3 regions of the Streptomyces sp. NPDC050704 genome follow, and region 2 is predicted to be linked to each of the others. Evidence: riboswitches for the same ligand, from Rfam matches in the RefSeq annotation. Region 2 holds a riboswitch; each other region holds the start of a gene.
The links. A riboswitch is a leader RNA that binds a small molecule or an ion and turns the genes downstream of it on or off. The one in region 2 is predicted to bind cobalamin.
Positions count from the first base shown of each region.

Region 1: linked by a shared signal. The riboswitch ahead of AB0I18_RS14505 (CbtB-domain containing protein) and the one ahead of AB0I18_RS22625 (ABC transporter substrate-binding protein) in region 2 are both predicted to bind cobalamin.
Region 3: linked by a shared signal. The riboswitch ahead of AB0I18_RS29195 (cobalamin biosynthesis protein) and the one ahead of AB0I18_RS22625 (ABC transporter substrate-binding protein) in region 2 are both predicted to bind cobalamin.

Region 1 covers NZ_JBFAHW010000021.1:3,057-13,070, reverse strand. Annotated here, with positions in the region: gene AB0I18_RS14550 (metalloregulator ArsR/SmtB family transcription factor) at 1-144, shown strand, start outside; gene AB0I18_RS14545 (SulP family inorganic anion transporter) at 141-1,877, shown strand; gene AB0I18_RS14540 (ATP-binding protein) at 1,930-2,343, shown strand; gene AB0I18_RS14535 (metalloregulator ArsR/SmtB family transcription factor) at 2,513-2,863, shown strand; gene AB0I18_RS14530 (hypothetical protein) at 3,262-3,387, shown strand; gene AB0I18_RS14525 (HAD-IA family hydrolase) at 3,384-4,196, shown strand; gene AB0I18_RS14520 (glycosyl hydrolase family 65 protein) at 4,193-6,592, shown strand; gene AB0I18_RS14515 (four-helix bundle copper-binding protein) at 6,743-7,117, shown strand; gene AB0I18_RS14510 (histidine phosphatase family protein) at 7,328-7,900, opposite strand; cobalamin riboswitch at 8,031-8,173, shown strand; gene AB0I18_RS14505 (CbtB-domain containing protein) at 8,211-8,432, shown strand; gene AB0I18_RS14500 (CbtA family protein) at 8,470-9,237, shown strand; gene AB0I18_RS14495 (acyl-CoA dehydrogenase family protein) at 9,416-10,014, shown strand, end outside.
Region 2 covers NZ_JBFAHW010000037.1:66,462-76,475, reverse strand. Annotated here, with positions in the region: gene AB0I18_RS22660 (DMT family transporter) at 1-634, opposite strand, end outside; gene AB0I18_RS22655 (XRE family transcriptional regulator) at 741-1,313, shown strand; gene AB0I18_RS22650 (YbaK/EbsC family protein) at 1,357-1,914, shown strand; gene AB0I18_RS22645 (transcriptional regulator) at 1,945-2,235, shown strand; gene AB0I18_RS22640 (VOC family protein) at 2,629-3,426, shown strand; gene AB0I18_RS22635 (MHYT domain-containing protein) at 3,630-4,520, shown strand; gene AB0I18_RS22630 (CoA-binding protein) at 4,672-5,079, opposite strand; cobalamin riboswitch at 5,208-5,395, shown strand; gene AB0I18_RS22625 (ABC transporter substrate-binding protein) at 5,461-6,483, shown strand; gene AB0I18_RS22620 (iron chelate uptake ABC transporter family permease subunit) at 6,480-7,496, shown strand; gene AB0I18_RS22615 (ABC transporter ATP-binding protein) at 7,493-8,350, shown strand; gene AB0I18_RS22610 (hypothetical protein) at 8,421-9,149, shown strand; gene AB0I18_RS22605 (histidine phosphatase family protein) at 9,146-9,697, shown strand; gene AB0I18_RS22600 (YigZ family protein) at 9,750-10,014, shown strand, end outside.
Region 3 covers NZ_JBFAHW010000055.1:30,320-40,333, forward strand. Annotated here, with positions in the region: gene AB0I18_RS29185 (inorganic phosphate transporter) at 20-1,276, shown strand; gene AB0I18_RS29190 (hypothetical protein) at 1,297-1,518, shown strand; cobalamin riboswitch at 1,658-1,802, shown strand; gene AB0I18_RS29195 (cobalamin biosynthesis protein) at 1,935-2,891, shown strand; gene AB0I18_RS29200 (cobyric acid synthase) at 2,888-4,399, shown strand; gene cobN (cobaltochelatase subunit CobN) at 4,396-8,064, shown strand; gene AB0I18_RS29210 (putative cobaltochelatase) at 8,061-10,014, shown strand, end outside.

The DNA of each region.
Region 1 (10,014 bases), on a different contig from region 2:
GACAGGTCGACGGTGGTCTACGAACTGGCGGGCGGAGACGTCGCGGATCTGATGCGGGCGGCGCGGCGGATCCTGACCGAGATGCTGGCGGGGCGGGATCAACTCCTGGCGGAGCTCCAGGAAGTCGAGGTCGTCGCGCGATGACCTCGGGGATCGGCCGGGTGTGGGCCCGGCTCGCTGTACTGCTGCCTGCCCGCGCCGACATGACGGAGATGGGCCGTAGCCCTCGCCGGGATCTGCTGGCCGGGCTGACGGTGGCGATCGTCGCACTGCCGCTGGCACTGGGTTTCGGGGTCTCCTCGGGCCTGGGTGCGGAAGCGGGGCTGGCGACCGCGGTCATCGCCGGCGCGCTCGCCGCGGTCTTCGGCGGGTCGAATCTGCAGGTGTCCGGGCCGACCGGGGCGATGACGGTCGTCCTCGTGCCGATCGTCGCCGAGCACGGGCCCACCGGCGTGCTCACCGTCGGACTGCTGGCCGGCCTGATGCTGGTCGCACTGGCGGCGCTGCGGGCCGGCAAGTACATGCAGTACGTGCCGGCGCCCGTGGTCGAGGGGTTCACCCTCGGCATCGCCTGCGTCATCGGCCTCCAGCAGGTGCCGAACGCGCTGGGCGTGGCCGCGCCGGAGGGCGACCGTGTGCTGGTGGTCACCTGGCGGGCGGTCGAGGAGTTCGCCCGGCAGCCGAACTGGACCGCCGTGGCCCTCGCGGCCGGCGTCGCCGTGGTCATGCTGGTCGGGGCCCGCCTGCGGCCGACCGTCCCCTTCTCCATCGTCGCCGTCATCGCGGCCACGGTCGTGGCCCAGCTGGCGGATCTGGACGCGGCCGCGCCGATCGGCGACCTGCCCTCCGGACTGCGGGCGCCCTCGCTCGGCTTCCTCGACGTGAGCGCGCTCGGTTCCCTCCTCGCCCCCGCTGTCGCGGTGGCGGCGCTGGCCGCGCTCGAGTCGCTGCTGTCGGCCTCGGTCGCCGACGGCATGACGGTCGGTCAGAAACACGATCCCGACCGGGAGTTGTTCGGTCAGGGCGTGGCCAACATCGCGGCGCCGTTGTTCGGCGGGGTGCCGGCGACGGGGGCGATCGCACGGACCGCCGTCAACGTCCGTACGGGCGCCGGTTCGCGACTGGCCGCCCTTACCCACGCCGCGATCCTCGCCCTCATCGTCTTCGCCGCGGCCCCGCTGGTGTCGAAGATCCCGCTGGCGGCGCTCGCGGGCGTGCTCCTCGCGACCGCGATCCGCATGGTCGAGATCGGCTCGCTACGGGCGATGGCGAGGGCCACCCGCTCGGACGCGGTGATCCTCGTCCTCACCGCCGTCGCCACCCTGGCACTCGACCTGGTCTACGCCGTGATCATCGGCCTGGTCGTCGCGGGCGGCCTCGCCCTGCGCGCGGTCGCCAAGCAGGCCCGCTTCGACCAGGTGCCGCTGGACCGGGGCGACCACAGCGCCGAGGAACACGCACTGCTGGCCGAGCACATCGTGGCGTACCGGATCGACGGGCCGCTGTTCTTCGCCGCGGCCCACCGCTTCCTGCTGGAGCTGACCGACGTCGCCGACGTACGGGTCGTGATCCTGCGCCTGTCCCGGGTCAGCACCATGGACGCCACCGGCGCGCTGGTCCTCAAGGACGCGGTGGAGAAACTGAACCGGCGCGGCATCATCGTGATGACCTCCGGGATCCGTCCCGGCCAGCGCCAGGCCCTGGACTCGGTCGGCGCGCTCGGCCTGCTGCGCAGGGAGGGCCGTGAGTACGCCACCACCCCCGAGGCGATCAACGGGGCCCGCGACCACCTGCGGTCGGCCGGCCTGCTGCCCGTCGTCCCGCGATCGAAGAGCGTCCCGGACGCCCGCACCGCGAACGAGGAGGCGGTCCGATGAGCGGCGCCGGCCCCGCCGCCCCGCGCACGGCCGCGGTGAAGGCCTGACGGCCATGACCCTCGAAGCTCTGCCCCACCGCCACGTGCTGACCCTTCCCGCGGTGCCGTCCGCGGTACGGATCACACGTGAGACCGCCGAACAGATCCTCAAGGAGTGGGGAATCAGCCTTCGCCACCCCGCGGTCGATCCGGCGCTCCTGATCCTCGGCGAACTGGTCACCAACAGCGTCCGGCACGCCGCCGCGCTCTCACCGCAGCTCACGGTCATCTACGCGGCGGGCGCCGACTGTCTGGCGTTCGCCGTCCACGACCGTCACCCGTACCAACCGTCCCTGCTCGGGATCGCGGCCGGCGCCGGTGGGCTCGGAACCGTCATGGAACTCACGCTCGGCCTCGGCGGCACCGCGGTCGTACGCGGCGACGCCGACGAGAAGGGCAAGAGCATCTGGATCACCCTGCCCCTCTGAGTCGGCCCTCCCCTCTGAGCCGCATGGCAGCGGGGACCGGCCCCCCTTGGGCGACGGAGCCGCCGGCCTCAGGGAGGATGGGCCGTATGTGTGTGACGAGTGGGTGGATGCTGTGCGCCGAGGACCGGCCGGGACGGTCGTGCGGCCCGGTGGGGGAGAGGGCGGCAGCATGAGTACGCCGCTGTACCAACTCAAGGCCGAGTTCTTCAAGACGCTGGGGCATCCGGCGCGTATCCGAGTGCTGGAACTGCTGAGCGAGCGGGAGTACGCGGTCGCGGAGATGCTGCCCGAGGTGGGTATCGAGCCGGCGCATCTGTCCCAGCAGTTGGCCGTGTTGCGACGCGCGAATCTGGTCGTGACCCGCAAGGCGGGCTCGACGGTGTACTACTCGCTCACCAGCCCTCACGTGGCGGAGTTGCTGAGAGTCGCGCGGACCATCCTGTCGGGGGTTCTCGCGGGCCAGGCGGAACTGCTCGCCGACCTGAAGGCCGCCCGGCCGGGCGGCGAACCGCCGTCGTAGAGACCGGTCTTGGGCCGGCGGGATCCGTCGGCTCCGCAGGCTCTGTGCAGATGTTCGCCGGGAGCATCGTCGCCTTCCGCGGCGGAACACGCCCGCCGGCGCATCCCCGACGTGAGGGTCTCCACCGAGCCGGTGCCCGAAGACCGGTGCCGGAAGAGGCGATGTCTCGCGGGTGCGCGCCGGCCGTGGTGCGGGCCCGGCGCTGCCCCGCGCACGAGCGCACCGGCCATCCGATGCTCGCCGACGAACCGGCGCCGTACACGCGGCGCGGGCTTCGGTCCCGCTGGACGGGGTACTCCACGACGCGGCCGAAGACCACCCGGCCGTCAGGGTGCCCCGCGCCAGGGGCGAGGGACCGGCCCGCAAGGCCCTGCCGCCCGACAACCTACGGAGTACTCATGACCGTGCCAGTCCGAGTGGGCACCAACCACGGCGACCTCGTCAAGGACTCCGGCCGCTACGACAAGTGGGGCTGCGGCAACCGACCGCCGGACCTCACCGGCCACGTGGCGGAGCGGCCGTGAACCCCCGGCCCGCCCCGTCCGGCAAGTCCCCCGGCGGGCTCGCACCCGCGCTGCGGGACATCCGGGCCGTCGTCCTCGACACCGACGGAGTGATCACCGACTCGGCCCGGGTGCACGCAGCCGCCTGGAAGACCGCCTTCGACGCGTTCCTGCGCGACCAACCGCCCGAAGACCCCGACCAGCGGCGCCCGTTCGACACGCACGACGACTATCTGCGGTACGTGGACGGCAAGTCACGCCTCGAGGGCGCCGCCGCCTTTCTCGCCTCACGCGGCCTCGACCTGCCCGCCGAGACGGTGCGCGAGGTCGCCGCCGACAAGGAGCGGCTGTTCACCGAGCGGCTGCGCGAGGAGGGCATCGACGCCTACCCGGGGACGGTGCGGCTGCTGCGAGCGCTGAGGCGCGAGGGGATGCCCCTCGCGGCGGCCTCCGCGTCCCGCCACGCCGGTGAACTCCTGACCAGGGCCGGCGTACGCGACCTCTTCGACGTACTGGTCGACGGCGGCGAGGCGGCCCGGCTGGGCCTGCCGGGCAAACCGGAGCCCGACCTGTTCCTGGAGGCGGCCCGGCGGCTCGGCATCCCCGTCGGCCGCACCGCCGTCGTCGAGGACGCCCTGGCAGGAGTGGAGGCGGGCCGCCGGGGAGGGTTCGCTCTGGTCATCGGGGTGGATCGCACGGCCGGTCCGGGTACCCGGGAACGACTGCTGCGGCACGGCGCCCACCTCGTCGTCCGCGACCTGGGAGAACTCATCGAGGAGACCGAGGAGACCGAGGAGACCGAGGAGACCGAGGGAGGCGTACCGACGTGACGGGCTGGACCTGGGACTACGAGGGCTACGATGCCGCGGACGAGAGGCTCAGGGAATCCCTGTGCACGCTGGGCAACGGCTACTTCGCGACCCGCGGAGCGATTCCCGAGTGCGTGGCGGACGACGTGCACTATCCGGGCACGTACGCGGCGGGCTGCTACAACCGGCTCACCTCCGAGGTGGCGGAACGCCGGGTCGAGAACGAGGACATGGTCAACCTGCCCAACTGGCTCCCGCTCCGCTTCCGCCTGCTCGGCGACGGTGACGGAAACGGCGGCCAGGGCCCGGGAGCGTGGCTCACCCCCGACACCGCGACGGTCCTCGACCACCACCAGACCCTCCACCTGTCCACCGGCCTGCTGGAGCGCCGTACGCGCTACCGCGACGACGAGGGCCGCACCCTGGCCGTGCGCCAACTGCGCATCGTGCACATGGCCGACCCTCATCTGGCGGCCCTGCGCACCGAGTTCACGGCGGAGAACTTCTCCGGCGAGATCGAGGTCGAGGCGGCCCTCGACGGGGCCGTCGCCAACGGGGGCGTGCCCCGCTACGCGGACCTGGACGGCCGCCACCTGACCCACGTGCACACCGACACCGCCGCCCCGGACACGGTGTGGCTGCGCTGCCGTACCCGTACCTCGGACATCCGCGTCGGCATGGCGGCCCGGTTCACCGCGGACGCGCCGGTCACGACCCGGCACGGCCCCCTGCGCGCCACCCAGCGCACGCGCCTCGACCTGGCTCCCGGCCGCACCGCCACCGTCGACAAGTGCGTCGCCCTGCACACCTCGCACGACCCGGCGATCAGCGACCCGCTGTGCGCCGCGATCGACCGGGTGAGCGAGGCGCCCGGCTTCGACGATCTGCTGGAGTCGCACAGCACGGCCTGGGGCCAGCTGTGGCGGCGAGCCGAACTGGAGGTGCCCGGCGAGGCGGGCAGCATCCTGCGGCTGCACCTCTTCCACGTCCTGCAGACGCTCTCCCCGCACACCGCCGACCTCGACGTGGGCGTACCGGCCCGGGGACTGCACGGCGAGGCGTACCGCGGGCATGTCTTCTGGGACGAGCTGTTCGTCCTGCCGTACCTCGACCTGCACTTCCCCGAGGTGTCCCGCGCGCTGCTCCACTACCGCCACCGGCGCCTCGAACAGGCCCGCTCCGCCGCCCGCGCCATCGGCCGCACCGGTGCGCTCTATCCCTGGCAGAGCGGCAGCGACGGCCGCGAGGAGACCCAGGAGCTGCATCTCAACCCGCGCTCCGGGCGCTGGCTGCCCGACCACTCCCGGCTCCAGCACCACGTCGGCTCGGCCGTCGCGTACAACGTGTGGCAGTACTGCGAGGCGAGCGGGGACGCCGAGTTCCTGCACACCAAGGGTGCCGAGATGCTGCTGCAGATCGCCCGCTTCTGGGCCGACTCGGCCAGCTACGACGAGAGCCTGGGGCGGCATCGCATCCGGGGCGTGGTCGGGCCCGACGAGTACCACGACGCCTACCCCGGAGCCGAGGTACCCGGCCTCGACGACAACGCGTACACGAACGTCATGGCCGCCTGGGTGCTGACCCGTACGCTCGAAGTGCTTCAGGCCCTGCCCGAACCGCGTCGGCGGGAACTCGTCGAGCGGACGGCCCTGGACGCCGGCGAGCTCGAACTGTGGGAGGAGGTGTCCCGCACCCTGCACGTGCCCTTCCACGACGACGTCATCAGCCAGTTCGAGGGCTACGGCGACCTCGTGGAGCTCGACTGGGACGGCTATCGCGAGCGGTACGGCGACATCCGGCGCCTGGACCGGATCCTGGAGGCGGAGGACGACACGGTCAACCGCTACCAGGCGTCCAAGCAGGCCGACGTCCTGATGCTCGGCTACCTCTTCTCGCCCGCCGAACTCGAAGGCCTGTTCCGCCGGCTGGGCCACCGCCTCGACGCGGACACCTGGCGGCGCACCGTCGACTACTACCTGCACCGCACCAGCCACGGCTCCACCCTCAGCGGCCTGGTCCACGGCTGGGTGCTCGCCAGGGCCCGGCGCGCCGAGGCGTGGAAGTTCTGCCAGGAGGCACTCCAGGGCGACATCGCCGATCTGCAGGGCGGGACCACGGGGGAGGGGATCCACCTGGGCGCCATGGCCGGCACCCTCGACCTCGTCCAGCGCGGACTGACCGGCCTCGAAACGCGCCAGGGCGCCCTGTGGCTGGACCCGGTCCCGCTGCCCGAGCTGTCCTCCTACGGCTTCGCCCTCCGCTACCAGGGCCACTGGGGCGTACGGCTGCGCCTGGAGCGGGGCAGCCTGGAGATCGCGGTGCCCGCCTCCGACCGGTCGCCCATCGACGTCCGGCTGCCGGGCCACGCGGTCCGCGTGGAGCCGGGGGAGACCTGCCGGCTTGTACTGCCGGACTGACGACGACTGGTACTGCCGGACTGACGACGGTCACGAAGGGACAGCGGTGGCAGGGCGTCGGACAGCAGCCCCGTCCTACGGCCGGTGGCCGCCGTGGACCAGCACGACCGGTGAGGGTTTGGCGTGACGGTGTCCGGCTACCCGAACGACGTGTCAGCAACAGAGCAGCAGGAACTCGTCCGTTTCCTCGAGGATCGGTTCGCCTGCGCGCAGGCCTGCACCGAGTGCGCCCGGGTGTGCGCCCTGCGCGCGAGCCTCGCCGACCTCGACGGCCCCGATGATCAGCAACAGCTGCGGCGCAAGGGCATCCTGTGCGCGGAAGTGTGCGACGCGACCTGCCGCGCCCTCGCCGAGGAGACCGTGCAGAGCGACGAGGCGGGGATGCGTGCCCAGGTCGAGTGGTGCCGCGCCGTCTGCCTCGAAACCGCGCACGTCTTCGACCGCGGCCCCGGCGCCGAAGAGGGCGCCCAGGCCTGCCGGGACTGCGCGCGGGCCTGCACGGAGTTTCTCGCCCTGCTTGGCTGACGGCCCCGCCGGACCGACGACGATGGCCCGAGGACGACGGGCGGGAACGGTGGTCAGCCAGCCAGCCAGTGAGCGGGCCGAGCCTCGCCGCCGCACGACTGGAGCTGGAGGTCTCCTTCCCCGGCGTGAGCTGTGTGAGCTGCGTGATCAGCCGGTCAGACGGTCACTCCGACCGCACGCCCCGCCCCGCCGCGAAGCGCCACCCGGGCGTCATTCCCCGAGCGCCCGCCCCACCCGTACATTCCAGCGCCCGTCCCGTCCGCTGAACTCCGTCGCGGTCAGCGGCGGCACATCGATCCGCCAGAACGCCGACTCCGGAGCTCCGAGCGCCCCGGCCACCGCGGCGCGTACGACCTCCGGCTCGACGACGGCGACGATCCGGCCCGAGCCGAGCCCTGCCACCGATTCCAGCCACTTCGCGATCCGTTCGCACAGATCGCGTACCGACTCACCGCCGTGCGGGGCGGACGAAGGGTCCGCGAGCCATCGCGCCACCGCCTCCGGTTCATCGGAGCTCACCTCGGCGAGGGTCGCGCCTCGCCAGCGGCCCACGTCCAGGCCTGCCAACCCGGGCTCGGCGACCGGATCGAGGCCGAGTGCCACGGCCGTCTCCCGGCAGCGCACGCCGGGCGAGACGAAGACCCGGTCGGCGGCGGGCAGCGAGGCCGCGGCGGTCTCGGCGAGCCGCAGTCCGGCCGCTTCGACGGGGCATCCGTCATCGAAACGCGCTTCTCGCAGCGCCACACTCATCGCTGGTGAGATCAACATCACTCGGCTGGTCATCGGCCCACTCCCGCACTCCACACGTACTCAATACCCTTGCCCCGACCGGGATTTGGTGGCGTGACCAGGTGCCCGGCGCACGCCCGTCACCCCATGCGCCCTTGGCCGCGCCTCCGCTTCGCGGTACCTTCTCGTCGATATTGACGACGGTTCGACGGAAGCCGGTGGAAATCCGGCACGGTCGCGCCACTGTAAGCCCCGCACCAACCGCCCCCACCAGGAGCGGTGAAGGCCGGGCAAGTCAGACCCGTGGCCGTCGTCCTCATGCACCACCACGATGGGACGCGAGTTCCCCAGGAGGTCCTGCCACATGGCACAGTCCGTCGCTCAGCCGACCGTGAACACCCCTGCCGTACCCGCAAAAATGCCGATCGGCGCGATCGCCCCCTGGGCGGTCTTCTTCGGCGTTCTGATGCTGGTGCTGCTCTACTTCGTCGGCGCCGAACAGGGCGCCACCTCCCTGGTCTCCGGCGAGGGCGTGCACGAGTGGGTGCACGACGCCCGCCACCTGCTCGGCTTCCCCTGCCACTGACGGCGAAAGTGACCAAAGGGACCGACAGGACAACTCCATGAACTCCGTCACCGTCAGAAACCTCCTGGTGCGCGGCATGCTCGCGGGTCTCGCCGCGGGCCTGCTCGCCCTGGTCGTCTCCTACTTCCTGGGCGAACCCCGCGTCGACGAAGCCATCGCGTTCGAGGAGTCCCACTCCCACGAACACGGTGGGACCGAACTCGTGAGCCGTACGATGCAGTCCACCGGCGGCCTGTCCACCGGCGTGCTCGTCTACGGCGTCGCGTTCGGCGGGATCGCCGCCCTCGCGTACTGCTTCGCACTCGGCAGGATCGGCCGCTTCGGGCCGCGCGCGAGCGCCATGCTGCTGGCGACCGCGGGCCTGCTCGCGGTCTACGTCGTGCCGTTCCTGAAGTACCCCGCCAACCCGCCGGCCGTCGGCGACCCCGACACCCTCAACCAGCGCACGGCCCTGTTCTTCCTGATGGTGGCGCTGAGCGTGCTGCTCGCCGTCGCCACCGTGATCCTCGGCAAGCGTCTCGCGGGGCGTCTGGGCAACTGGAACGCCACGATCGCCGCGGGTGCGTTCTTCGTGCTCGTCGTCGGACTCGCGTACGTGTTCCTGCCGTCCTTCAACGAGGTGCCGAAGGATTTCCCGGGCACCCTCCTCTGGCAGTACCGCCTCGCCGCCCTGGCCATCCAGGTCACCCTGTGGACCGCCTTCGGGCTGGTCTTCGGAGTGCTCGCGGAGCGCGTACTTGCCCCCAAGCCGGCCAGGACCGAGGGGAAGTCGCCCGAAGCGCGGGCAACTCCCGTCGCACACTGAGCCGTTCACTCAGAGTCGCTCACAGAAGGGCCTCCGGACCACCGTCCGGGGGCCTTTCGCGTAGGTGCGTACGTCACCGGCATTCCCAATTTCTGCAACAGGTTCTACGGTGTGCGCCGTCAGTCCGGACAGCCGAAGCAGCAGGCCGGCAGCAGGCCAGTGGGATCCAGGAGGCGCCGTGCATCTCGAATACACGCCGGAGCAGCAGGAGTTGCGCACCGAACTGCGCGCCTACTTCGCCGATCTGGTGCCGGACCATGTGCATGCCCGGTACGGCGACCCGGCGACGCAGAAGCGCTTCTACCGTGACACCATCCGGCGGCTCGGCTCCGACGGCTGGCTCGGTGTGGGCTGGCCGAAGGAGTACGGCGGGCGCGGCCTGAGCCCGATGGAACAGTTCATCTTCTTCGACGAGGCCGCCCAGGCGGGCGTACCGCTGCCGTTGATGGCGCTGAACACGGTCGGGCCGACGATCATGCAGTTCGGCACGGAGGAGCAGAAGGCGTACTTCCTGCCGAAGGTCCTCTCCGGCGAGATCGACTTCGCGATCGGCTACAGCGAGCCGGACGCGGGCACGGACCTGGCCGCGCTGAAGACCCGCGCGGTCCGGGATGGCGACGAAGCCACCGGCCACTACACGGTCAACGGGCAGAAGATCTGGACGACCAACGGCGATACGGCGGACTGGGTGTGGCTCGCGGTCCGCACCGACCCCGACGCCCCGCCCCACAAGGGCATCACCATGCTCCTCGTACCGACCTCCGACCCCGGCTACTC
Region 2 (10,014 bases):
CCGGCAGGGCGTTCCACGGGATCTTCGGGGGAGCCACGGTGCCGCGCCGGACGGCGACATACAGGGCCGTGCCGCCCGACACGACGTTCGTGACCCGCTGCACGAACAGGGCGAAGAACAGGCCGGTGAGGGTGGTCGACGCCTCGGCGATCAGGGCCATCACCGCACCGAAACCGAACGCCGCGAGCAGGGTGAGCAGCACCGCCTGCCGCTGCACGGGAGCGCCCCTGAACTGCGGTCCGCCCGCGAGTACGACCCCCAGGACGGCGACCGCGATGCCCGCGAACTGGAGCAGCCCCGGGCGCTCGCCGAGTACGAGGCCCACTCCCACCGGGACGGCGACGCCGAGGGAGCCCAGCGGGGAGACGACGCCCATCGGGCCCAGTGCGAGCGCCTTGTAGAAGGCCAGCATCGCGACGGGGCCGACCAGGCCCGCCGCCACCGCGAACCACAACTGCGGACCCGCCTCGCGCCAGGCGCCCGTCATGACGACGACGGCGCCGAGCACGACCGTTGCGATCGACTGCGAGACGACCACGACCGTCAGCGCGGGCGTCCGTCGCGCCAGCAACCCGCCGCCGAAGTCGGCCAGCCCCCACAGGAGGCTCGTGGCCAGGGCGAAGAGTGCTGTCATGAGGTGCCTCGCAGTACAGTTCGATGAACAATTCGGTGCATCACACCGTAGTGCAGTGAACTGAACTCTGTCATTCAGAATATTGAACCCTCTACTTGGACGGAATGTGTCGGACCTCGACCTCCTGACCCAGTCCCTGGCGCGCAACGTCAAGCGCTGGCGCACCGAGCGCGGCTTCACCCTGGACACGCTCGCCGCCCGCGCCGGCGTCAGCCGCGGCATGCTCATCCAGATCGAGCAGGCCCGGACCAATCCCAGCCTCGGCACCGTCGTCAAGATCGGCGACGCGCTCGGCATCAGCATCACCACGCTGCTCGACTACGAACAGGGCCCGAAGGTCCGCATCGTCCCGGCCGACCAGGCCGTACGGCTCTGGCACACCGACGCCGGCAGCTACAGCCGGCTCCTCGCGGGCGCCGAGGCGCCCGGCCCGCTGGAGATGTGGGACTGGCTGCTGATGCCGGACGAGGGCAGTTCCTCGGACCCGCACCCCGTCGGCACGGTCGAGCTCATCCACGTCACCGAGGGGGAGTTGACGCTCACCGTCGACGGCGTGGAGTACCGGGTCCCGGCGGGCGCGAGCGTCTCCTTCGAGGCCGGCGCCCCCCACACGTACGCCAACACCGGTGACGTACCGCTGAAGATGGTCCTGACGGTGTCGGTCCCCGGCGTGCACTGAGACCCCCGCCCGGGGCCGTTCGGGCGGCTGTTAGCGTGCCGTCATGCGCGCACCCATCGGACACTTCGACAACGCCACGCCCGCTCCCGACCGCCTCGACGAGTTGACCGGCCCGGTCGCCGATGCCGTACGCCAGTGGACCGGCAGTGTCCCCGCCGACCAGATCGTGTACGTCGACACCGAGCCGGAGTGGGCCGACACCGCCACCTTCCTGGAGCACTACGGACCGGAACTCCTCGGCCAGTCCGCGAACTGCGTGGTCGTCGCCGGCAAGCGCGGCGGGGAGACCACACTCGCCGCCTGCATCGTCCTCTCCGCCACCCGGGTCGACGTGAACGGTGTGGTGCGCCGCCAACTCGGCGCGCGCAAGGCGTCGTTCGCGCCGATGGACACGGCCACCGGCGAGACGGGCATGGAGTACGGCGGGATCACGCCGATCGGACTCCCCGCCGGCTGGCCGGTGTTGGTGGACGCGGCGGTGGCCGACCTTCCGTACGTCCTGGTGGGCAGCGGCCGTCGCCGCGGAAAGCTGCTGGTGCCGGGGAAGGCGTTCGTGGAGCTGCCGAACGCCGTGGTGCTGGAGGGGCTCGGGGTCGCCTGAGCCCGCCGTTATGTGCGTACGAACGCATGCATGTACCTATCACTTGCGAACGCTGAGCACCCGCACATCCCGGGCGAGGAGCAGTTCGCCCTGGCCGCCGAACTCGTCGCCCTCCTTGGGGACCGCACCCGCCTGGCTCTGCGCCGCCGCCCGGCCGTCGGCCGGCACCCGGCCCGGCTGCGCCTCGGGGGCCTCGTCAACACACGTAAGGAGGGCCGCCGGGTGATCTGCTCCCTGCGGGGCGGCCACCTGCGCCGGGTCGTGGACGAGGCGCTGAATCCGGCCGACCACCGGCTGGGCGACCGGCCCCCGCACGGCTGAGGCGCCTCGTTTCGGCCGCGGCACCCGGGTACTCGGGACCTGCTGCGACCCGCTTTCAGGCGTGGCCCGGGTGATGCGTGAGGAGCGCGGGGCGCCGGGGCGGGGGATGCTGGGGGTGACGGAACTAGGGGCTTCTGATGGATCTCCGTGGAAGAAGGAGCGGCGTTCGGTGCGTGCTCTCGGCGTGCCGGGCGGGAGTCCTCGTAGCGGAGCTACTTGGGCTTTCGTCCGGTGCGGCGAGTGGGGGCACCTCCCACGCCCTTAAGGCAGTGGGGGAGCGTGCCGGGCGTCGTGACGCCGCGGAGATCCATCAGAAGCCCCTAGCCCCCAGGGTGCTTCCGCTGCTGTTCGGCGTCCGAGCGCGTCGGTCGGCACGACCAGGACGGTACTGCGATGAACCGCGACACAACGCTCCGAAGCGACGTCATCTCCAGCCACTCGGTGTTCGGCGCCCCGTGCTGGGTCAGCCTGACGGCGCGCGACCAGCCGGCCGCGGAGGACTTCTACCAGGCGGTGCTGGGCTGGCGGTTCCGGTCGGCCCAGCCGATGGAACGGTTCCGGATCGCGTACGCGCAAGGGGTGCCCGTGGCGGGTATCGCGGCCGTGGCCTCCATGTGGCAGATGGCTGTCGCCTGGACCCCCTACTTCGCCGTGTCCAGCGCCGACGAGGCCGCCGCCCGGGGCCGGGAGCGCGGCGGTACGACGGCGGTCGGGCCCCTCGCCTTCCCGCCGGGCCGGGTCGCCCTGCTGGCCGACCGGGACGGAGCGGCGTTCGGCATCTGGGAGGGGCAGCTCGTGGCCGGGTGGGAGTCCTGGCGCCGGGCCGCCCCCGCCTTCGTGCGACTGCACACGCGCAACGCCTTCGACGCCGCCATGTTCTACGGCGAGGTCCTGGAGTGGGCCACCTCGCGGCCCGGCTGCTGCGAGGTGCACTACGACGGCGACGAGGTCGTGTTGCGCAGCGACGGCGACGTGGTGGCCCGTATCCACTCCGGCGCGGTGGAGGCGGCCCCCGACCCCACGATCCGGCCGCACTGGCAGATCCACTTCGCGGTCACCGACGTCGACGCCTGCGTCCGTTCCGCGCTGGCGCACGGGGGGACCGTCCAGGCGGGGGCGTCCGAGACGGAGGCGGTGCTGCGGGACCCGGACGGGGCGCAGTTCACGGTGACGTCCCGGCGGGAGCGCTGACCGCAACTTGTTGCCCATTGCACATGGGTGCGGAGTCACGCCACGGGAATGACTCCCTCTGGCCGGAAAGTGATTATCACTGACCGGAATTGATTGATGGCATATGCAATTATTTGCGAATCAACCGAAACCGCTTGCTCCCGCACGGTTACGGCACGTAGATCTGGCCTCCGGAACAAGCCGTATCCGGGGGGATGTTGGCAATGCAAGGCACAATCGACGGTTTCAGCTACGGGACGGTCACACCCGTGGCTGCTTACGTCATGGCATGTCTGGGAAGCGCCCTCGGGTTGCGCTGCATCACCAGGTCACTGCGCAACGAGAAGTCCTGGAAGCCGGGTTGGCTGGCCCTCGGAGCGGTATCGATCGGCTGCGGGATCTGGACGATGCACTTCATCGCCATGATCGGCTTTCAGGTCGAGGAAACCCGCCTCAGGTATGACGTCGGTGTGACGATCCTCAGTCTCGCCGTGGCGATCCTCGTGGTCGGCCTCGGCGTCTTCGCCGTCGGCTACCGCGGCGCGAGCTGGACGACCTTGTTCGTCGCGGGTGCGTTCACCGGTCTCGGCGTGGCCGCCATGCACTACATAGGCATGGCGGCCATCCGTCTGAACGGCGACCTCCGGTACGACATGGGCATCGTCACGCTCTCCGTGGTGATCGCCATCGGCGCCGCCACCGCCGCGCTCTGGGCGGCGATCGCGATCCGCGGCTTCCTGACGAGCCTGGGAGCCAGCCTCGTCATGGGCATCGCCGTGTCCGGCATGCACTACACCGGCATGGCGGCCGTCAGCGTGAACCTCAACGACGCCACCGGCATGTCATGGTCGGGCGACTCCGCCCACTCGATCCTGCTTCCCATGCTCCTGGGGCCGTGCATCTTCCTGCTGCTGGCGGGAGTGGTGGTGATGTTCGACCCGATGCTGGTCCTCGGCGACGGTGACTGGGGTCGGCAGTCGGCACGCCGACGCGCGGCCGCCCCTGTGGTGGAACCACCCGCACGGCCCGGCTCGCTCTTCGAGGCCCCCTCGGCACCGTCGAACACCGCGGGACGCGCCGCCGACGGAGAGACTTCGGCGCAACGCAGGTGGTAGGCGCGCGCTGACGAGCACGAGCACGAGCACGAGCACGAGCACGAGCACGAGCACGAGACGGCGCGTCGCGGAAGCGGTGGCGCCGCCCGGAGCCCGGAGCCGGAGCCGGAGCCCCAGACTCCGGGGTGGCCGTGCGTGGCCGTACCGCGGGTCAGCCCAGGCGCGGGATCTCGATGGCGGGGCAGCGGTCCATGACCATGTCGAGCCCGGCGGACCGGGTGCGGTCGTACGCGGCTTCGTCGATGACGCCGAGCTGGAACCAGACCGCCTTCGCGCCGATCGCGGCCGCCTCGTCGGCGACGGAACCCGCGAGGTCGCTGTTGACGAACACGTCCACCACGTCCACCTCGAAGGGGATGTCGGCGAGGGAGGCGTACCCCTGCTCCCCGTGGACCGTCTCGGCCTTCGGATGGACCGGGACGACGCGCTTGCCGAAGCGCTGTAGGACGTCCGCCACGCCGTATGCGGCCCGCCGTTCGTTCGACGAGAGGCCGACGACCGCCCAGGTGTCGCCCAGCTCGGTGAGGATCTTGCGGATCGTTGCCGGGTCGCCGTACACGGTCGGCCTCCTTGGGATGTGTGCCTGCGATGGGTGCCTGCTCTGCTGTCGCCCACAACAGCGGGCCGGCCGCGGCGATTCCCCGGACGGCCGCCGTCCAGGCCTCCGACCGGCCCTCTACCGGTACGTGATAGCTTGCCGAGGCCAGTCGAACCCATGTACGTGGGTCAGGGAATCCGGTGGAAATCCGGAGCTGACGCGCAGCGGTGAGGGTGACGGGCGAGGCATCGGCCACTGGACCAACACGGCGGTCCGGGAAGGCGCTTCGTCCGGGTGACCCCGAGTCCGAAGACCTGCTGGCGGCCCCCGCGGTCGACGACGGCGGGGGAGCACCGTACGACCGGGCTCCGCGTTCGAGCCCTCGACGTCTGAGGAACTCCCGTGCCGATCGCACGTCCCGCCCGCCCTGCCGCCCTGCTCCTTTCCGGGGCCCTTCTGCTGACCGGCTGCGGTTCGGGGGCCGCGTCCGACGCGGCGTCCAGAACCGCCGTCACCCTCGACAACTGCGGCCGTACCGTACGCGTCGAGTCACCGCCCCAACGCGCGGTCTCCCTCAACCAGGGCACCACCGAGATCATGCTCTCGCTGGGGCTCGCCGACCGTATGGCCGGCACCGCCACCTGGACCGACCCGGTGCTGAAGAGCCTGGCCAAGGCGAACGCGAAGGTCGAGCGGATCGCCGACAACAACCCCTCCTTCGAACGGGTCCTGGACGCCGACCCCGACTTCGTCGCCGCCTCGTTCGTGTCCACGCTCGGCAAGGGAGGCGTGGCCACCCGGGACCAGTTCGAGAAGCTCGGCGTGCCCACGTACGTCTCGCCCTCCGACTGCGCGGGCAAGGACAACACCGGCGACGGGGACGGCGCACGCAAGACGCCGCTCGGCATCGACGCCATCTACGGCGAAGTCCGCGACCTGGCCAAGGTGTTCGGTGTGGAGGACCGGGGCGAGCGACTCGTCGCCGAGCTCCAACGGCGCATGAAGAAGGCCACTTCGGGGATCGATGCCTCGGACGTCACCCTCCTCTACTGGTTCGCCAACTCCGATTCCCCCTACATGGCGGGCTGTTGCGGCGCGCCCGGCGTCATCACCCGCTCCCTCGGCGCGAAGAACGTCTTCGACGACACGCACGAGGAGTGGCCCCAGATCAACTGGGAGACGGTCGCCGACCGCGATCCCGACGTGCTGGTCATCGGCGACCTGACCCGTAAGTCGCAGACCGCCGAGTCCGCCGCGAAGAAGATCGAGTTCCTGGAGTCCGACCCGGTCACCAAGAACATGACCGCGGTCAAAAAGAAGCGGTACGTGCTGCTCAGCGGGCAGGCCATGAACCCGACCATCCGCACGGTCGAGGGCGTCGAGCAGGTCGCCGCGGCCCTGCGCGAGTTCGGCCTGGCAGGGTGACGCGGTTCCGCCTGGGACTGCTCACCGTGGGCGGTGCCGGTCTGCTCTGCGCGTCCGTCGCCGTCGCGATCACCATCGGCCCGGCGGACATCCGGGTCGGTGACGTCTGGTCCGTGGTGGCCGCCCATCTCGGCTGGGGCAGCTCGGAGTTGACGCCGATCAGGGACGGAATCGTCTGGCAGCTGCGCCTGCCACGCACGCTCCTGGCGGCGGTGTGCGGGGCCGGCCTCGCCGTGTGCGGCGCGGTGATGCAGTCCCTGCTGCGCAATCCGCTCGCCGACCCGTTCGTCCTCGGGGTCTCCTCTGGAGCCTCGACCGGCGCGGTCGCCGTCGTCGTCCTCGGGGCCGGCGGCGGCCTGGTGTCGGTCTCCGCGGGTGCGTTCCTCGGCGCGCTCGTCTCGTTCGGGCTCGTCCTGCTGCTCAGCCACACCCTCGGCGACACGACGGACCGGGTGGTACTGAGCGGCGTCGCCGCGATGCAGCTCTTCTCCGCGCTCACCTCCTTCGTCGTGATGACCGCCGCCGACGCCGAGACCACCCGCGGGGTGCTGTTCTGGCTGCTCGGCTCGCTGAGCGGCGCGGGCTGGACCGACGTCTGGCTCTGTCTGGCGGTCCTCGCGGTGACGCTGCTCGTGTGCCTCGGATACGCGCGCACGCTCGACGCGTTCGCCTTCGGCCAGGACGCCGCCGCGACGCTCGGGGTGTCCGTGGCCCGTACCCGCCTGGTGCTGCTCTGCGCCACGGCACTCCTGACGGCCGCGCTGGTCAGCTCGGCGGGCGCGATCGGCTTCGTCGGTCTCGTCCTGCCGCACGCCGCCCGGGCGCTGGTGGGTTCCGGGCACGCACGGCTGCTGCCGGTCGCCGCCCTCGCCGGGGCGGTGTTCCTGGTGTGGGTGGACACCCTGGCCCGTACGGTCCTCGACCCGCAGGATGTGCCGGTGGGCGTGGTGACCTCGCTGATCGGAGTGCCGGTCTTCGTGCTGGTGCTGTACCGGACGAGGCGGACGCGATGAACGAGAACCTCCGCACCGGGGCCGAGAAGACGGACGAGGGCCTCCGCACCGAGGCCGAGAAGACGGACCGGGGCCTCCGCGCCGACCGGGTCAGCCGTACCGCCGACGGCCGTCTCATCCTCGACGGCGTCAGCGTCACCCCGGCCCCCGGCTCCACCGTCGGCCTGCTCGGACCGAACGGGTCCGGCAAATCCACCCTCCTGCGCCTGCTCGCCGGCGTCCTCGCTCCGGTCTCGGGCGTCGTCACACTCGACGGCAGTCCCCTCGCCGAACTGCACCGCCGCGACATCGCCCGCCGGATCGCCGTGGTCGAACAACAGGCGGACACCCAGGTCGAGTTGAGTGTCCTGGACGTCGTACGCCTGGGCCGCATACCGCACCGCCGAGCCTGGACCCCCGCGTCCACGGCCGACGAACAGGCCGTCCGCCGGGCCCTGCGCCGCACCGGCCTGACCGACCGTGCCCACCAGTCCTGGCACACCCTCTCGGGCGGCGAGCGCCAGCGTGTGCAGATCGCCCGCGCACTCGCCCAGGAACCGCGCGAACTCCTCCTCGACGAACCGACCAACCACCTCGACATCCAGCACCAGCTCGACCTGCTGACCCTCGTCACCTCGCTCCCCGTCACCAGCGTCGTCGCGCTGCACGACCTCAACCTCGCGGCGATGTACTGCGACCAGCTCGTCGTCCTGCGCGAGGGGCGCGTGGTGGCCTGCGGCAGCCCGGGCGACATCCTCACCGAGGAGCTCATCGCCGAGGTGTACGGAGTCCGCGCCGCCGTCACGCGCGGCGGCCCCGACGACCGGCCTCACGTGCGCTTTCTGGGCACCGTGGGCCGACCCGCGGATGCCTGAACCGCGAACGCGTGTCCGGAATGACGTCCGCCTCCCTGCGCCCGGCCCCTCACACGCCTACGCTCAAGCCGTGCTGCGTATCACCGACCCCCGAATCGGCGTGCCCACGGACGCCACCCCCGCCCGTCGGGGCCTGACCCGTGTCGAGGCCCATGTGCCCCGCCCCGACACCACCGGCCTGCGGGTGCTCCTGGTCGCCGACGTCCTCGTACGCGCCCTGGAACTCGGCGGGACGCCCGTCTGGACCGTGCTGACCGGCGCGGCGGACCACACGGAACTACGGGCCCGCGCCCGGGCGCTCGGCATCCGGCCGTTCGAGGAGGAACGGGACAGCGGAACGGGGTTGGGCGAGGCCCAGGTCCTGCATGTGCTCGGCCTGGGCGGCGAGGCGGCGGGCGGCCTGCGCGTCGAGGTCGCCCCGGTCGACGACGAGAGCGGCGCCCAGGACGAGGAGAGCGCCTCGGCCCTGCGCCTCGCCCTGCTCGCGCGTCCCCGCCGCGAGCCCCTGCGGCTCGCCGCGGCCGACCTCGCGGACGCCGAGGAGAAGCTGAGGCGCTGGCGCGGGGCCGTCGCCGCCTGGGCCACCAAGCCGTCAGGACCCATCCCCGATCCCGTACGCGACCAGCTGCGCGCCGCCTGGGAGGACGATCTGGACGTGCCCGCCGTACTCGGCGTCCTGCGAAAGGTGGCGACCTCGGGGACCGTTCCGGACGGTGCCCGCTTCGAGACGTACGCCTACGCGGACCGGCTCCTCGGGCTCGAACTCACCCGTGACATCGGCCGGGAGGGCCCGGTATGACCGCGCGCGCCGGAGGCGGCCCGCTGCGCCGCCTGGTCGTGCTGCGGCACGCCAAGTCCGCCTGGCCGGACGGCGTCCCCGACCACCAGCGGCCGCTCGCGCCGCGCGGCCGCCGCGACGCCCCCGCCGCCGGGCGCGCGCTGGCCGAGGCCGACTGCCTGCCCGACCTCGCGCTCTGCTCCACCGCCGTACGCGCCCGGCAGACCTGGGAACTGGCCGCCGGGCAGTGGGGCACGCCCCCTCCCGTACACCTCGATCCGCGGGTGTACGCGGCCGACGTACCGGAGTTGCTGACGGTCGTCCGCGAAGTGCCCGCCGAGGTCAAGACGTTGCTGCTGATCGGGCACAACCCCGGTCTGGAGGAGCTGGTGCTCACCCTGGCCGGGGACGGCGTCGACGACACGCTGGACGACGTACGGACGAAGTTCCCCACATCGGCGATCGCCGTCCTGGCCTGGTACGGCCGCGGCTGGGAGTCCCTCGGCCCGGGCGCCGCGCTGCTCACCGACATGACCGTGCCGCGCGGCAAGAAGAGCAAGAAGGACTGACCTCGGCGGACCGGACGGCGGCACGCGCGCGTGGGGCGCATACGCTGGCCCGATGCAGGACGAGTACCGCACGGTGGCCCGCGCAGGCGTGCACGAGACCGAGATCAACCGCTCCCGCTTCCTCTGCGCCCTCGCGCCTGCGGCCACCGAGCAGGAGGCCCAGGCCTTCGTCGCGGCCGTCCGCAAGGAGCACGCGGACGCCACGCACAACTGCTTCGCGTACGTCATCGGCGCCGACGCCGCCGTCCAGAAGGCGAGCGACGACGGCGAACCCGGCGGCACCGCGGGCGTCCCGATGCTGCAGATGCTGCTGCGGC
Region 3 (10,014 bases), on a different contig from region 2:
CCAACAGAAGCCTGGGTAAATGGAACACATCACGCTCCTCCTCGGAATCGTGATCGTCACCGCTCTCGTGTTCGATTTCACGAACGGTTTCCACGACACCGCCAACGCGATGGCCACCACCATCTCGACCGGCGCGCTCAAGCCCAAGGTCGCGGTGGCCATGTCCGCCGTACTCAACCTTGTCGGCGCCTTCCTCTCTGTGGAGGTCGCCAACACGATCTCCAAGGGCCTCGTCGACGAATCCGGCATCCAGCCCGAGGTGATCTTCGCCGCGCTCGTCGGCGCGATCCTCTGGAATCTGCTGACCTGGCTCGTCGGACTGCCGTCCAGTTCCTCGCACGCCCTCATGGGCGGTCTCATCGGCGCCACCGTCGCCTCGGCCGGCCTGGGTGCCGTGCACGGCGACGCGCTCGTGACCAAGGTCCTGATCCCCGCCATCGCGGCGCCCGTCGTGGCGGGTATCGCCGCGCTGCTGGCCACCCGGCTGACGTACCGGCTCGGCAGGAACATCGGCGAGAAGTCGTCCAAGAAGGGCTACCGCGCCGGGCAGATCGCCTCCGCCGGCCTGGTCTCCCTCGCCCACGGCACCAACGACGCCCAGAAGACGATGGGCATCATCACCCTGGCTCTGGTGGCCGGTGGCGCCATCGCCCCGGACTCCGACCCGCCGGTCTGGGTCATCCTCTCCGCGGGTCTGGCCATCGCGCTCGGCACCTACCTCGGCGGCTGGCGCATCATCCGCACGATGGGCAAGGGGCTGACCGACCTCCAGCCCCAGCAGGGCTTCGCCGCCCAGACCAGTGCGGCCACGGTCATCCTGGCCTCCTCGCACATCGGCTTCTCCCTCTCCACCACCCACTCCGTCTCCGGTGCCGTGATGGGTGCGGGCCTCGGCCGCAAGGGGGGCGTGGTCCGCTGGTCCACGGCCACCCGGATGTTCGTCGCCTGGGGTCTGACCCTGCCGGCCGCGGCCCTGGTGGCCGCCCTCGCCGAGTACCTGACCTCCTTCGGCAACTGGGGCACGGGCGTCGTCGCCGTCTTCCTGGTCGCCTCCAGCGCCGGGATCTGGCTGGCCTCCCGCCGCCAGGTGATCGACCACACCAACGTCAACGACACCGAGGAGCCCCCCGGTGTGGTGACCACGGCCGTGGCCGCCGTCACCCCGCCCCCGGCCGGCGCCGCGGCCGAGGACGACCTGGCCGAGGACCTGTCGGCCACCATCGCGGCTCCCGACGGGACGCCCGCGAACCCGCCGGCCTCGTCGGCCGTGGTCTGAAGCGCTAAGGAAGAAACAGCATGCACATCGACTGGGCAGCCCTCGGCTCCGTCTTCGGAGTCAGCCTCATCGTCACCGTCGCCCTCGTGGCCCTCTTCACCCTCGGCATCCTCGGCCTCTCCAAGCGCGAGTCGGCCACCGCCCAGGGCGGCTCGGCGGCCCTCGCGGCCACCGGCGCCTACGCCTGCTTCGCGGCGTGCGCGGCGGCGGTGGCGTACGGGATCTATCTGATCGTCGCCTGACAGCGGCGCTTCCTCCGACAGGTCAAGCAGGTCAACAGGTGGGGTGCGGGACGGAACAACGTCCCGCACCCCACCTGTGCGTGGGCCCGTGTGTGGGTCTCAGCACACTCTCCCTTCGCAGGTCAACAGCAAGTTGACGGTTGTTCTCGGGCCGTGGTGGACTGCCGGAGCCATGTACGACGGCAGGAGAGGAAGCCGGTGCGAATCCGGCGCGGTCCCGCCACTGTTACCGGGGAATCAATCCCCCCGGGAGCCAGGAACTCTCGTCGTCGGTCTCGTCGAACCAGGGCGTGGACACCCTGAGTGAGGACATATCACCATGCGCGGCCGCCTGTTGTGGACCAGTGTGCCCAGGCCCGATACAAGGGCTTCTCTCCGGACGAGGGTTCTGCCTTACGTAACGGCGGGCTGAACCGGTGCGTGCCGATCGCGTCCACGCGTACGGCGCCGCCGCCGGCCTCCTCGGTGACCTGCTGCTCGGCGATCCCCGCCGGGGGCATCCGGTCGCCGCGTTCGGGCGGGCCGCGGGAGCCGTGGAGCGGGTGCTGTGGCGGGACCACCGGGGGTGGGGCGCGCTGCACGCCCTCGTGTGCGCCGGCGGGGCCGTGTCCGTCGCGGCTGCCGCCGCCCGTTCCGTACGTACGTCACCCACCGCCTCCAGCGCGCTGACCGCCGCCGCCACTTGGGCCGTCGTCGGGGGCACGTCCCTCGGGCGCGAGGCCCGGGCGATCGGCGGGGCGCTCGCCGCCGGGGACATCGAGGTGGCCCGGGAGCGGCTGCCGCATCTGTGCGGGCGGGATCCGCAGGCGCTGGACGCCGACGGGATCGCCCGGGCCGTGGTCGAGTCCGTCGCCGAGAACACCTCCGACGCCGTGGTCGGCGCCCTGGTGTGGGGCGCCGCGGCGGGCGTTCCGGGCCTGGTCGGATTCCGGGCGGTCAACACGCTGGACGCCATGGTCGGGCACAGGTCGCCCAGGTACCGGCGGTACGGCTGGGCCTCGGCACGGCTCGACGACGTCATGGGGTGGCCGGGGGCCCGGCTGACCGCCGTGCTCGCCGCCGTCGCCGGGAGCGATCCGCGAGGGGCCGTACGTGCCTGGCGTACCGACGCCGCGAAGCATCCTAGCCCCAACGCCGGGCCCGTTGAGGCCTCGTTCGCGGGGGCGCTCGGAGTGCGGCTCGGCGGGACGCTCTCGTACGCGGGAAGGGTCGAGCACCGGCCCGTACTCAACGGTGCGGGGCGGGCCGTGGAGGTCGGGGACATCGAGCGGGCCGTACGGCTCTCGCGGCGCGTGAACCTGCTCGCGCTCGGCGTGAGTGTCGCCGGGCGGCTGCTCACCAAGGGATTCCTCACGAAGGGGCGTACGTCATGAGTGGTGGGGGGCTGCTCGTCGCAGGCACCACCTCCGACGCGGGCAAGAGCGTCGTCACCGCCGGGATCTGCCGTTGGCTGGTCAGGCAGGGCGTCAAGGTCGCGCCGTTCAAGGCGCAGAACATGTCGCTCAACTCGTTCGTCACGCGGGAGGGCGCGGAGATCGGGCGCGCGCAGGCCATGCAGGCGCAGGCGGCGCGCGTCGAGCCCACCGCGCTCATGAACCCCGTACTGCTCAAGCCGGGCAGCGACCGCAACAGCCAGGTCGTACTGATGGGCAGGCCCGTCGGCGAGATGAGCGCGCGCGGCTACCACGGAGGACGGCAGGAACAGCTCCTCGGGACCGTGCTGGAGTGCCTCGCCGAGTTGCGGGGCACGTATGACGCGGTGATCTGCGAGGGGGCGGGCAGTCCCGCCGAGATCAATCTGCGCCGGACCGACATCGTGAACATGGGGATCGCCAGGAACGCCGGGCTTCCCGTGCTCGTCGTCGGTGACATCGACCGCGGCGGCGTCTTCGCCTCCTTCTTCGGGACGGTGGCGCTGCTGAGTGCCGAGGACCAGAAGCTGGTCGCCGGGTTCCTCGTCAACAAGTTCCGCGGCGATGTGTCGCTGCTGGAGCCGGGCCTGGAGATGCTCCACGGCCTCACTGGCCGCTCCACGTACGGCGTGCTCCCCTTCCGGCACGGTCTCGGCATCGACGAGGAGGACGGGATGGCGGTGTCGCTGAGGGGGGCGGTCCGGGAGTCCGCGGTCTCCTCCCCCGTCGGCGAGGACATCCTCCGCGTCGCCGTCTGCGCGATCCCCCTGATGTCCAACTTCACGGACGTGGACGCACTGGCGGCCGAACCGGGCGTCGTCGTGCGGTTCGTGGACCGCGCGGAGGAACTGGCCGACGCCGACCTCGTCGTCATCCCCGGGACTCGGGGGACGGTCAGGGCCCTGGAGTGGCTGCGGGAACGCGGGCTCGCGGACGCCATCGCGCGCAGAGCCGCGGAAGGACGTCCCGTACTGGGCATCTGCGGCGGCTTCCAGGTCCTCGGCGAGCACATCGACGACGAGGTCGAGTCGAAAGCGGGTGCCGTCGACGGACTCGGACTCCTGCCCGTACGCGTGCGGTTCGCGCGCGAGAAGACCCTCACCCGGCCCGTCGGTGAGGCGCTCGGCGAACCCGTCGAGGGGTACGAGATCCACCACGGGGTCGCCCAAGTCGCGGGCGGCACACCGTTCTTGGACGGCTGCCGGGTCGGCGAGGTCTGGGGCACGCACTGGCACGGCTCGCTGGAGTCGGACGGTTTCCGGCGGGCCTTCCTGCGCGAGGTGGCGGCCGCCGCGGGGCGTCGCTTCGTGCCGGCCCCGGACACGTCGTTCGCGGCACTGCGCGAGGAGCAGCTGGACCTGCTCGGCGATCTGATCGAGGAACACGCGGACACGGACGCGCTGTGGCGGCTCATCGAGTCCGGCGCGCCTTCAGGACTGCCTTTCATTCCACCGGGAGCGCCCGTATGAGCACAGTGTTGTTGTTGTCGACCGCCGACACGGATCTGCTGGCGGCCCGGGCCTCCGGCGCCGCGTACCGGATCGGCAATCCGACCCGCGTGGACGTCGCGGAGGAGCTGCCCGCTCTCGTCGAGGGCGCGGACATCGTCGTCGTACGGCTCCTCGGCGGCAAGCGCGCCTGGGAGGACGGGCTCGCCGCCCTGAAGGCGGCCGGGATTCCGACCGTGCTGCTCGGCGGGGAGAGCGTGCCGGACGCGGAGTTGATGGCCGAGTCGTCCGTGCCCGCCGGTGTCGTCGCGGAGGCGCTGCGCTACCTCGTCGAGGGCGGGCCGGAGAACCTGACCGAGATGGCCCGCTTCCTCTCCGACACCGTGCTGCTCACGGGCGAGGGCTTCGAAGAGCCGCTGAAGATGGCCGAGTACGGGGTCCACGGCGAGCGGGCCTTCGTCGACGGGCGCCCCACGATCGGCGTGCTCTTCTACCGGGCCCACGAACTGTCCGGCAACACCGGCTTCGTCGACACGCTGTGCGACGCGATCGAGGCCCGGGGCGCCAACGCCCTTCCCGTGTACTGCGGTTCGCTGCGCGGCGCCGACATGGGCCTCTACGAGACCCTCGGCCGGGCGGACGCGCTGGTCGCCACCGTGCTCGCGGCCGGTGGCGCGCACGCCTCGGAGGCCTCCGCGGGCGGCGACGAGGAGGCCTGGGACATCGGCGCCCTCGCCGACCTCAACATCCCCGTCCTGCAAGGGCTTTGCCTCACCTCCTCGCACGCCGCGTGGGAGGCGTCCGACGCCGCCCTCTCCCCCATGGACGCGGCTATGCAGGTCGCCATCCCGGAGTTCGACGGGCGGCTCATCACGGTCCCCTTCTCCTTCAAGGAGCAGGGCCCTGACGACGTGCCGGTGTACGTCGCCGATCCCGAGCGGGCCGCGCGGGTGGCCGGAATCGCCGTGCGCCACGCCCGGTTGAAGCACAAGCCGAACGCGGACAAGAAGCTCGCGCTCGTCTTCACCGCCTACCCGACCAAGCACTCCCGGGTCGGCAACGCGGTCGGACTCGACACGCCCGCCTCGGCGATCCGGGTACTGGACTCGCTGCGGGACGCCGGGTACGGCGTCGACGGACACCCCGACAACGGCGACGAGTTGATCCACCGGCTCATCAACGCCGGTGGCCACGACGTCGAATGGCTGACGGAGGAGCAACTCGCCGCCGCCCCCGCGCGCGTGCCGCTCGCCGACTACCAGGCCTGGTTCGACAAGCTCGACCCCAAGCTGCGCGACGGGATGCTGGAGGCGTGGGGAGAACCTCCGGGCTCCCTCTACGTGGACGGCGACGACATCGTCCTCGCCTCCCTCCAGTTCGGGAACGTCGTCGTGATGATCCAACCGCCGCGCGGCTTCGGCGAGAACCCGATCGCGATCTACCACGACCCGGACATGCCGCCGTCGCACCACTACATGGCGGCGTACCGATGGCTGGAGGCCGCGACTTCGGAGGGGGGCTTCGGCGCCGACGCCGTCGTGCACATGGGCAAGCACGGCACGATGGAGTGGCTGCCCGGCAAGGGCCTCGGTCTGAGCGGGGGGTGTGCCCCGGACGCGGTCCTCGGCGAACTCCCCCTCATCTACCCCTTCATCGTCAACGACCCCGGTGAGGGCACCCAGGCCAAACGCCGCGGCCACGCCACGGTCGTCGACCACCTCGTGCCGCCGATGGCGCGCGCCGACACCTACGGCGATCTGGCGAAGCTGGAGCAGCTCCTCGACGAGTACGCCCTCGTGTCCGACCTGGACCCGACGAAGGCACCGGCCGTACGCGCCCAGATCTGGACGCTGGTCAAGGCGGCGGAACTGCACCACGACCTGCATGTCGACGAGCAGCCGGACGACACGTCGTTCGACGAGTTCGTGATGCACATCGACGGCTACCTCTGCGAGATCAAGGACGTGCAGATCCGCGACGGGCTGCACATCCTGGGCGGCGGCCCGGAGGCCGAGCCGCGCGTCAACCTCGTCCTCGCCGTGCTGCGGGCCTCGCAGGTGTGGGGCGGCACGGCAAACGCGCTGCCCGGTCTGCGGGCCTGCCTCGCCGAGTACTTCGGCCTGGTCGAGAAGGAGTTGCTGGGCGAGCCGGGTGCGCCGGTGAAGGTGCCGGTCGAGCTGACCGAGCTGGTCCAGGGCCCGGCCCGGACCGGCGCCGACGCGATCGACCTGCTGGAGCAGCTGTGCCGGCGGCTCGCGGAGGGCATGGAGGAGCGCGGCTGGGACGTCGCGACCGTCCCCGCTCTCGTGCGCGAGGTCCTGGGCACCGAACTCCCGGACGGGGTCGCGGTGTTGGAGTTCGCCTGCCGTGAGGTCGTACCGCGGCTCGCCCGTACGACGGACGAGATCGACCACATCCTGCTGGCCCTGGACGGGGGTTACGTCCCGGCGGGACCGTCGGGCTCGCCGACCCGCGGACTGGTCAACGTCCTGCCGACCGGCCGCAACTTCTACTCCGTCGACCCCAAGGCCATCCCGTCCAGGCTCAGTTGGGAGGTCGGGCAGTCCCTCGCCGACTCGCTCGTGCAGCGGTATCTCCAGGACACCGGTGCGTATCCGAAGTCGGTCGGCCTGACGGTGTGGGGGACGTCGGCCATGCGCACCCAGGGTGACGACATCGCGGAGATCCTGGCGCTGCTGGGGTGCCGGCCGGTGTGGGACGACGCGTCGAGGCGGGTGACCGGCTTCGAGGTCGTCGGCCTGGAGGAGTTGGGCCGGCCGCGCATCGACGTCACGGTCCGCATCTCCGGGTTCTTCCGGGACGCGTTCCCGCATGTGATCGGGCTGATCGACGACGCGGTACGCGCGATCGCGGACCTGGACGAGCCCGCCGACCGGAACTACGTACGCGCGCACGCCGACGAGGACACCGCCGAGCACGGCGACCGCCGACGCGCGACGGCCCGGGTCTTCGGGTCGAAGCCGGGTGCGTACGGGGCCGGTCTGCTGCCGCTCATCGACGCGCGCAACTGGCGCAGCGATGCCGACTTGGCCGAGGTGTACGCGGTGTGGGGCGGTTACGCGTACGGGCGCGGGCTCGACGGGCGGGCGGCGCGGGGGGACATGGAGACGGCGTTCAAGCGCATCGCCGTGGCCGCGAAGAACGTCGACACGAGGGAACACGATCTTGTCGACGCGGACGACTACTTCCAGTACCACGGTGGGATGGTCGCGATGGTGCGGCACCTCACGGGGGCCAGCCCTGAGGCGTATGTGGGTGATTCGGCGGTGCCGGATCAGGTGAAGACGCGGACGCTGGGCGAGGAGACGCACCGCGTGTTCCGCGCGCGGGTCGTCAATCCGCGCTGGATGGCGGCCATGCGGCGCCACGGCTACAAGGGTGCCTTCGAGATGGCGGCGACCGTCGACTACCTCTTCGGGTACGACGCCACGGCCGGGGTCGTGGACGACTGGATGTACGAGAAACTCAGCGCGGAGTACGTCTTCGACGCGGAGAACCAGGACTTCATGAAGAAGTCCAACCCCTGGGCCTTGAGGGGAATCACGGAACGTCTTCTGGAGGCGGCCGACCGCGGGCTGTGGGCAGAGCCGGACGCGGACACGCTGGAGCGGCTGCGGGCCACGTATCTGGAGCTCGAGGGCGACTTGGAGGGTGACGACCAGTGAGTACTCCGTTTCCGTTCACGGCTGTTGTCGGCCAGGACGACCTGCGGCTCGCCCTGCTGCTGAACGCGGTGTCGCCCGCGGTCGGCGGTGTGCTGGTGCGCGGCGAGAAGGGCACGGCCAAGTCCACGGCCGTGCGCGCCCTTTCGGCGCTCATGCCGGAGGTGGACGTCGTCGCCGGGTGCCGGTTCTCGTGTGCGCCCGGTGCGCCCGGTGCGCCCGATCCTGCGTGTCCGGACGGGCCGCACGAGGTGGGACCCGGGGTGTCGCGGCCGGCGCGGATGGTCGAGTTGCCGGTGGGCGCCTCCGAGGACCGGCTGGTGGGGGCGCTCGATATCGAGCGGGCCCTGTCCGAGGGCGTGAAGGCCTTCGAGCCGGGGCTGCTGGCCGACGCGCATCGCGGGATTCTCTACGTGGATGAAGTGAACCTGCTGCACGACCACTTGGTCGATCTGCTGCTGGACGCCGCTGCTATGGGCGCCTCGTACGTCGAGCGCGAGGGTGTCTCCGTACGGCATGCGGCACGGTTTCTGCTCGTCGGGACCATGAATCCCGAAGAGGGCGAGCTGCGGCCGCAGTTGCTCGACCGGTTCGGGCTGACGGTCGAGGTCGCCGCCTCGCGGGAGCCCGACCAGCGCGTGGAGGTCGTGCGGCGGCGGCTCGCGTACGACGACGATCCGGCGGGCTTCGCGGCGCGTTGGGCCGACGAGGAGTCGGCGGTACGGGCCCGGATCGTGGCGGCGCGGAAACTGTTGCCGTCCGTGCGGCTCGGCGACGCGGCGCTGCGGCAGATCGCGGCGACCTGTGCGGCCTTCGAAGTGGACGGGATGCGGGCCGACATCGTGATGGCCCGGACCGCGACCACGCTGGCCGCGTGGGCCGGGCGGACCGAGGTGCTGGCGGAGGACGTACGGCAGGCGGCGCTGCTCGCGCTGCCGCACCGGCGGCGGCGGAATCCCTTTGACGCGCCGGGAATTGACGAGGACAAGCTCGACGAGACGCTGGAGGAGTTCGGGGGTGGGGACGGCTCCGGCGACTCCGAGGGCTCCGGTGACGAGGATCCGGATCCGGACGGGCCGGGCGGGGGCGGCGGACAGCCTCCCCAGGACGGGCCGCAGGACGAACCTCAGAACGCGGCCGACAGCTCGGAGCCAGGTGGTGACGAGGCCGTCCAGCCGGAGGCCGGTGAGGGCGGGCAGCCGCAGGCTTCCGGCGGCGGCTCGGGCGAGCAGCAGGCCGTACGGGCCGCCGAGCCCTTTCGTACGAAGGCGCTGACCGTGCCCGGTCTGGGCGAGGGGGCCGCCGGGCGGCGGTCCCGGGCGCGGACCGAGCACGGGCGGACCACAGGGGCCCGGCGGCCCCAAGGCGCGCTCACCAAGCTGCACTTGGCCGCCACCGTGCAGGCCGCGGCCCCGCATCAGCGGGCGCGCGGTCGGTCCGGGCCCGGTCTCGTCGTGCGGCGGGACGATCTGCGGCAGGCGACCCGGGAGGGGCGTGAGGGGAACCTCGTGCTCTTCGTCGTGGACGCCTCCGGGTCGATGGCGGCCCGGCAGCGGATGAGTGCCGTGAAGGGGGCTGTCCTTTCGTTGCTGCTCGACGCCTATCAGCGGCGGGACAAGGTGGGGCTGGTGACCTTCCGGGGGGCCGCGGCCGAGGTGGCGCTGCCGCCCACCTCATCGGTCGATGCTGCGGCGGTGCGACTGGAGTCGCTGCCCACGGGTGGGCGTACGCCGCTTGCCGCCGGGCTGCTGCGCGCGCACGACGTGTTGCGGGTGGAGCGGTTGCGGGATCCGGCTCGGCGGGCGCTCGTCGTGGTGGTGACCGATGGGCGGGCCACGGGTGGGCCCGAGCCGGTCGCGCTCGCGGGGCGGGCGGCTCGGTTGTTCGCCGTCGACGGGGTCGCCTCCGTTGTCGTCGACTGCGAGTCCGGGCCAGTACGGCTCGGCCTTGCCG